Linked DNA regions of Desulfosediminicola ganghwensis. The main gene of each other region encodes a partner of the protein of the gene in region 2 in a complex. Links are inferred from orthologs where the notes say so. Each region holds a gene or a part of one and is shown on either strand. Other genes may lie near its edges.

What was found. Proteins that work in one complex are often made in the same cells at the same time.
Region 1: the proteins of trxA (region 2) and trxB are in contact, whole or in part, in a crystal structure (PDB 1F6M), measured with the Escherichia coli proteins. The link is inferred for Desulfosediminicola ganghwensis from one-to-one orthologs.

Annotation. Positions count from the first base shown.
Region 1 is NZ_CP050699.1:139,987-143,223, reverse strand. Bases 1-2,785 are described here. They hold trxB (thioredoxin-disulfide reductase), read right to left. Parts: upstream 1,972-2,785; coding sequence 1,030-1,971; downstream 1-1,029. Other genes in these bases: FCL45_RS25055 (redoxin domain-containing protein), read right to left, coding at 2,405-2,602; lon (endopeptidase La), read left to right, coding at 1-954. In the rest of the region: FCL45_RS00595 (hypothetical protein), read left to right, coding at 3,168-3,237.
Region 2 is NZ_CP050699.1:5,547,465-5,552,270, reverse strand. The notes cover bases 972-3,913. They hold trxA (thioredoxin), read right to left. Parts: upstream 2,635-3,913; coding sequence 2,308-2,634; downstream 972-2,307. Other genes in these bases: hemL (glutamate-1-semialdehyde 2,1-aminomutase), read left to right, coding at 2,997-3,913; trxB (thioredoxin-disulfide reductase), read right to left, coding at 1,279-2,217; FCL45_RS23855 (outer membrane protein assembly factor BamD), read right to left, coding at 972-1,265. In the rest of the region: FCL45_RS23860 (NIL domain-containing protein), read left to right, coding at 1-184; more of FCL45_RS23855, read right to left, coding at 495-971; more of hemL, read left to right, coding at 3,914-4,289; FCL45_RS23835 (AtpZ/AtpI family protein), read left to right, coding at 4,376-4,630; FCL45_RS23830 (ATP synthase subunit I), read left to right, coding at 4,638-4,806. UniProt on the Escherichia coli protein: Participates in various redox reactions through the reversible oxidation of its active center dithiol to a disulfide and catalyzes dithiol-disulfide exchange reactions.

The DNA of each region.
Region 1 (3,237 bases), 5.4 Mb from region 2 along the record:
CTTGATGTGCGTTTTGACCTCTCGAAAGTGCTCTTTATCTGTACTGCGAATCAGTTGGAGACTATTCCCGGGCCGCTTCTCGATCGTATGGAGTTGATTCAGCTGCCGGGATACATCCTGAAGGAGAAAGTGGAAATCGGTGCCCGGCATCTGCTGCCCAAGCAGCTCAAGCAGCATGGGATTACCTCCAAGCAGGTAAAGATTTCCCGGGCTGTACTTACGGGTATTGCCGACGGCTGGGCGAGGGAAGCTGGCGTCCGCGGTCTTGAGAATTGTATCAAGAAAATTATTCGCAAGGCTGTCACCAGAATCGTCAAGAATCCGGACGAGGTGGTAAAAATTCAAAAAAGTGAACTGGTAGATCTGCTGGGCAAGCGCATGTTTACCGAGGGCCAGGCATTCAAGAAGCCACGGGTCGGCGTGATTCGCGGCCTGGCGTATACTTCGATGGGGGGTGCAACGCTTTACATCGAATCAATCCCGATTCCTACCGGTAATCCTGGCTTCAAGCAGACGGGCCAGCTTGGCAAGGTGATGGTGGAATCATCTGAGATCGCGTACAGCTATGTGCGTTCAATGCTGGAAAAGGATGAAAAAGCAACGGAGTTTTTTAAAAAGAGCTTCATCCACCTCCACGTACCTGCGGGTGCCACTCCGAAAGATGGTCCATCGGCGGGTATTACCATGGCCTGCTCGCTCTACTCTCTGGCGGTGAACAAACCGATTTTAAAGGACACTGCAATGACCGGTGAGCTGACCCTGAGCGGTCTGGTTATGCCAATTGGCGGAGTAAAAGAAAAAATTATCGCAGCCAAGCGCTCCAACGTCAAACAGGTGTTGCTGCCCAAGGAAAATGAGGGGGATTTTGAATTGCTTCCTGATCATATCAAGGAAGGCATTACCCCGCATTTCGTGGCGACTTTTGATGAAGTGCTGAAGGTGTGCTTTCCTTGAGCTACCAGTCAGGATCAAGGCGTGAGGAGTCGCGATTAACGCGCTCCTCACACCTCTCACCTCACGTTCTGTCTTTCAGAGATTATTCCTTACCAGATAGCGTTCGGCATCAAGGGCGGCGCAGCAGCCGGTTCCTGCGGCGGTAACCGCCTGACGGTAGACTCTGTCCATGGCATCACCGCAGGCAAAGACACCTGCCACATCGGTTCGGGATGTCCCTGGCTGGGTGATGATATATCCGGTGTCATCTGTTTGCAGGTATGCCTTGAACAGCTCGGTTCTTGGTGTGTGGCCAATGGCTACGAACAGGCCGGCGAGTTCCATCACCGAAGTATGATTGGTCCTGTTGTTGATTAGCCGTACCCCGGTGACGGCGTTATGGCCGAGCACTTCCTCGACCTCCGTGTTCCAGTGAATGTGCACGTTTTCGGTGGCAAACAGCCGTTGCTGCATGATTTTTGAAGCCCTCAGTTCATCCCGGCGAACAAAGAGGTGCACTGTCGGGCAGAGTTTAGCGAGATAGGTGGCATCTTCACAGGCAGTATCTCCACCACCGACCACACCCACCACCAGGTTCTTGAAGAAAAAACCGTCACATACAGCACAGGCACTGACTCCTTTGCTTATTAATCGCTGTTCAGACTCCAGTCCCAGATAGTTAGCCCCGGCCCCGGTGGCAATGATCACGGTATGAGTGTGATACTCTTCATCACTTTCCGTCCAGATTGAGTGGTAGCCTTGACCGGTGGCAAGATCAACTCTGGTGATGGAGGAGTAGATGACTTCGGTGCCAAAACGCTCTGCCTGCATGCGAAAATCTTCCATCATCGTTGCCCCATCAGTTCCCTGCGGGTAACCGGGGAAATTTTCAACCTCGGTGGTGGTGATCAGCTGCCCGCCCGGCTCACGACCGGTAAAGAGTACCGGTTTCAGGTTTGCCCTGGAGGCGTAGATGGCCGCTGTGTACCCAGCGGGGCCTGACCCCACGATAAGGGTCTTATGGATAAATTCTGCCATTACGGTCTCCTGTGCTGATAACTCCGGGGTGTTCGTGGTGTCGTCTGGTCTGTAACCTGAACCTCATCTGTTGGCACCATCTTGTTCTGATTACGATAACGTGCGGTATTAATTTTCAGTATAGATCAAATGGGCTATAAATTGTTATGGATTATTGAAGGGATCGCAACGCCTCCAATATTTTTTGGTTGTCAGGCACTCCTTCCTGGCGATGGCGAATGATACCTTGAGCATCGATTACATAGGTGACGCGGCCTGATTCATACATCCGTTGAACCGTTTTGTCAGGGTCGCTGATCATGGCAAAACCTATGTTGTTCTCATCTTTGAAACGTTCCAGATCTTCAAGGCTGTCGGGACTGACTCCCACTATAACGCTGTTCAGTGAGGTGAATTGTTCCAGATCACGCTGGAAAGCAAGAAGTTCATTGCTTCAGACGGGGGTAAACGCTACGTAGTAAAAGGCGAGTACCACATTTTTTCCGGCAAACCCGGAAAGGGTTATCTCCCCCATGGTGGACTGTGCGGTAAAATCGGCAGCCGTATCGCCAATGTCTGCTGCTTTGATGGTAGCAGTTGAAAATCCAACAAAAAGTGCAATTGCAAGTAGTCCAAGAGCTAGCTTTTTCATATGTACCTCCTCTTTATTGGCTTTGTGAAACAGGATGCAGTCGACAGTGGTGCGTAAAACGTAAGTGCAGATATTCGGCTGCAGTTGGCTCTTGTTAGAGGCTAGGGATGAACTGATGATGTGTCAATTGGGTAAAGTTGGACCTGGTACTGAGTTTGATTGTGCAATGGGGGGATGAGTTCGGTGTGGATATTGGTGTGAATTTGGGCGCTTGGTACTGTCCAAGAATCAACAATCCTACCTGAGAACACCTGCCTCATGCTGCCATAGGCATGACAACCATATGTCTTCACTGCAGAGCCAACTATGATAACCCTTAGTCCGCATTGACAAGTTCCATGGTTTTTGATCATGTCAGTCGTTGCTAAAGCCATGCCATGAAATGGCTTTGCTGCAGTTATTCTGTCTGACAGCTGAATAAGGGTCAGAGATAAATAGGGTAGGAGTGCGAATCGAGTTGTTTGAATTTGATTTTACTCTGGCCAGTTTGGTTTTATGTCGCCGTAATTTCCACCGGATTTATTTCTTTCGAAGGAACTGACGATTCAGATGCAGGAAAAAAGCTATGGGTAAACCTAAGGAAAACACCATTGAAAAAATAGACAACTTGAACTCAAGACTCACGGGCTCAGGCA
Region 2 (4,806 bases):
GTGTGGAGCTTGCACAGGTATTTGTCCCGTTGGGGCCCTTTACCTGAAGCGGCCTGAAATGGAAGTGATCTTTGATGCGGAAAAATGCACCGGTTGCAGCCTGTGCGTTCCTATCTGCCCTGTACGTGCCATGGAAGTCTCACTGGATAAAGACTGGATGCTACCGCCAGCAGAGAAGGTGTAATCTGGTGTACATCCAGTGTGCCCCGGGGAAAAAATGCCCGGGACCACAGTGCACCTAGTATGATCTTCTTCTGTATTTTGCAAAATGACAGCTGGTCCCTCGAGATATCAGCGCCGCCATTGCTGGCTGCCGTGGTTTGCTGGCAGGGTCTTTGAGGCACGACACTGCCTGAGCTGATAAATTCAGGCGGTATAGCGGGCAGAGGCAAGGAGATGTCTGTAGCCAGTCCGCAGAGAATACAAAAAAAGCCCGGTGGATATTTGAAATCCAGCCGGGCTTTTTACGTGAAGAGACTACCGGGACAAGAGGTTTATTTGAAGAGTTTCCAGTCCGGCAGTGACAGGCTTGGTAGATAATGCAGTATCCCCCGTTCTGGTGGTTCGCCGGCCTCAAGTTGGGCGAGCAACTCCTGGGCGTCGCCTGAGATTGTCGAGTCAGGATACATTGCCAAAAGATAACCGAGTCTCTTTTTGGCCTGTTCATATTCTTCTGTGCGCACGTAGAAATCGACTACGAAAAATTCATGGTTCGCCAGGAACTCTCTGGCGGAGGCCACTCGTCCCTTTGCTTCGGCACTATATGGCGAATCAGGGTATGCTCGCAGCAATTGATTAAATGCCTTGATAGACTCGACTGCACCGCTGGTATCACGGTCAATACGGTCGATACGCATGTAATGAGTCATGCCTTTCTGGAACATCACGTAAGGAATTGCCTCATTTGTGGGGTGCCTTTCCTCAAACTCCTTGTAAAGTACCAGGGCTTCCATGTACCTGCCCATCTGATAGTTACAATCGGCTGCCTTCAACTCAGCAAGGGTCGCCTCGGGGCTGAACGGGTAGCGGTCTAGAATTTCCTCAAAATACTCTATCGCTGTGAAGTATTTCCCGACGTTATAGTCTTCCATACCCTTGGTTGCGAGGGTCTTGGATGGTACTTGAAGATCGAGGTCGGCATCAGAGGTGAAATCAAAATAATCAGAAACCTTACTGCATCCACTAAGAACGAGTATGCTGGCGAGAAATACCCCTGCCAGACTTGAAGCTGCAATTTTCCGGAACTGCTGAGTAGAGAAGTTCATGCAATCATGTCTGTTATTTTTCTTTTAATCTGTTCAGGTATGCCTCGGCGGCAAGCATTGCGACAGCCCCTTCACCTGCTGCGTTGACAACCTGACGAACGTTTTTGCTGATGATGTCACCTGCGGCCATAACTCCGGGAATAGCAGTACGGCATTCGCTATCGACGGGAATAAAACCCCACTGATCTGCATTCAGCAACTCCAGTGGCAGACAACTGTTGTTTGGCGTAATACCGATAAGAACAAAGATACCCTCTGCCTCCAGAGTGGAGGTGTTGCCATCGTTGTCTAACAGTTTGATTTCCTTTACGCCGTTATCTCCTTCGATGGAGCTTACCTGGCTGTTCCAGACAAACTCGATTTTATCGTTGGCGTACGCATGTTCCTGAATGATTTTGGTAGCTCTGAGCTCATCGCGACGATGGATGATACTTACTTTGCTGGCAAAACGTGTCAGGTAACATGCTTCTTCAACGGCAGTGTCTCCACCACCTACAACGACGACGGGCACGTTTCTGTAAAAAGGTGCGTCACACGTGCCGCAATAAGATACTCCCTTGCCGCGAAATTCGTTCTCACCGGGTACATTCAAGGTGTTGGGACGAGCTCCGGTGCAGAGTATCAAGGCATCGCATCGCACGGTAGAGCCGTCACCCATGTGCAGGATTTTACTATCAGGGTTACTCAGGTCAACTCGCTCGACTTCACCGTGCTGTATATTAACTTCAAACCGCTGTGCATGCTTGAGCATGTTGTCGGCAAGTTCAAAGCCGGATAGCCCTTCGGGGTAACCGGGGTAATTATCTACCCAGTCAGTGTTCAGGACCTGACCACCAGGAGCGCCTTTTTCAATAACCACATGGTCCAGGCGGGCGCGGGCAGCATACAGACCGGCAGAAAGACCAGCCGGACCTCCGCCAAGGATTACCAATTCGTAGTGCTCTTTAATCATGATTTTTATGTGTCGTACTGCTGAAAGAAAAACGCTGCCGACCGGCGGAGCTCATGCAATCGCGATTGGCAGCGTGTATGGTGAACGCTGTTACAGGGCTTTGTTGATGAGGTCTACCAGCTGGGCCTTGCCAACGGCGCCGGTGATCTGGTCTACAACTTCACCGCTCTTGAACAGGATCAGTGTAGGGATAGCACGAATACCATACTTACCTGGGGTGACGGGATTATCGTCTACATTCATTTTAGCGATGTTGACTTTGCCTGTAAATTCATCGGCGAGATCCTCGATGACGGGCCCGATAGCTTTACAGGGACCACACCAGGGGGCCCAGAAATCAACCAGGGTTGGCTGATCAGAGCCGATCAGCGTATCAAACTCAGCATCGTTAACTTGCTGGACTTTATCGTTTGCCATTATGTGCTCCTTTCCTTTAGATGTTATCAGAAGGTCATGTATGTCTATGCTGTTGAATTCTCGAAGTTCATGAATTCCGGGCTCAGTTTACCTTTTGGCCGGAAAGCTGACAAGGAAAATGTTGGACAGCACCTTTAACCTTACTGGTGGCTAATTTGCCTACCTATTTTGTGTATGAAACAGGAAAAATCAAGTATCAGGATGTTTGACATTAAAATGATCTCCGTGCTATATATTCAGGTTATTGTGTCCGCTGCCTGATACTGATTTTCGGCGTCTTTTCAACAGTTGGAATCAATACTATGTGAATGAAGCTCTCACCAGGGAGTTTTTTTAAATACTATCAATGAGGATGTGACTCTATGAAAACTGAAACTTCCCAGCGTCTCTTTCAGGAAGCGCAAAAATATATTCCGGGTGGCGTGAACAGCCCGGTAAGAGCGTGTCGTTCTGTAGGCTGTAATCCGGTGTTTATCGAACGTGCTCAGGGCACCTATGTCTATGATGTCGATGGCAATGAATACCTGGATTTTGTTGGGTCCTGGGGTCCTATGATCCTGGGCCACGCCAACCCTCTGATTTTGAAAGCTGTCAATGAGGCCGCTGCCTCGGGCACCAGTTTCGGCGCGTCCACACCCTCTGAGATCGAACTTGCATCGATGGTAGTTGAGGCGGTGCCTTCAATTGAGAAAGTGCGGTTTGTGAACTCTGGCACCGAGGCAACCATGAGTGCGGTTCGCCTGGCGCGGGGCTACACCGGTAAAAAGGTGGTCGTTAAATTTGACGGTTGTTACCACGGTCATGCCGACTCTTTTCTGGTGAAGGCGGGCTCAGGTGTTTTGACCCTCGGTATTCCCGGTAGCCCTGGAGTTCCTGATGATATCGTCAAAAACACCATTTCTATTCCGTATAATAATCTGGAAATACTTGAAAAGACATTGCGTGACGCATCGCTGGACATTGCCTGCGTTATCCTGGAACCGGTCGCAGGCAACATGGGCTGTGTGCCGCCAGCTGATGGGTTCCTCGCTAAACTGCGTGAGCTGACCAGCGAGATGGGTATTGTTCTCATATTCGACGAAGTTATCACCGGCTTCAGACTCGCCTATGGTGGGGCTCAGGAGTATTTCGGAGTTCAGCCTGATCTCACTTGCCTCGGTAAAATTATTGGCGGTGGTCTGCCAGTCGGCGCGTATGGTGGTAAAGCTGATATCATGAATTGCATTGCCCCGGATGGACCGGTATATCAGGCTGGAACGCTCTCTGGTAACCCATTGGCGATGGCGGCAGGTATTGCAACCCTGAAGCAGCTGCAGGAGTCTGATTTCTATACGAAGCTCAATGGAAAGGCGTCTGCTTATGCAGAGCAGCTCAATGCTGCGGCAGAGCGTGCAGGTGTACCGGTTACCCTGAACAGGGTCGGTTCACTGATGACCGGCTTTTTTACTGAAAGCGCAGTCTTTGATTTTGATAGCGCCATGACGGCCGATACTGATCGCTATGCTCAACACTTCAGGCAGATGCTTGGTAGCGGATTTAACATTGCTCCATCTCAGTTTGAGGTGGCATTTGTTTCAGCAGCTCATACCGAAAAAGAGCTGCTGAAAGCAGCAGAAATGACTGAATGGTCATTCAAAAAATTGCTCGAAAAATGAAAAATGCGTTGACTTTGGCAGGGAGGCATGATACCAAAACCTTCTAGTAATGTAACCGATTTATCCTCTCGGGATTTAGGAGGAAAATGATGTCGGGAATGAGAAAAGAGCTGGTTCAGTTGATGGCTCACTACGGCCATGTTGGTTTTACTTTTGTTGCCTCCATCTTCATCGGGTTGGGAGGTGGCATTTATCTGGACCAGAAAGTCTTTGATGGGAGGACCGCTCCATGGTTCACGTTTATCGGTCTGGCATTCGGTATTGCTGCAGGGTTTAAGACCTTGCTAGATGTTTTGTGGAAAAATCAACCGAAAGATAAAGACGATAAGACGGACGATTGAGGATAACGTGACCAGAGGTATTATTTCCCTGCAGAAGATGCAGGTTGTGAGCTGGGTCTACCTGACGGTTTTGACCTTGGGGGCATGGGGGTTGTTTTCCTGGGCCTTGGCCTGGTCGGTGCTCGTCGGTGGATTGATAGCGATTCTGAGCTTTTGGGTTTCTCAGCGTGATTTGA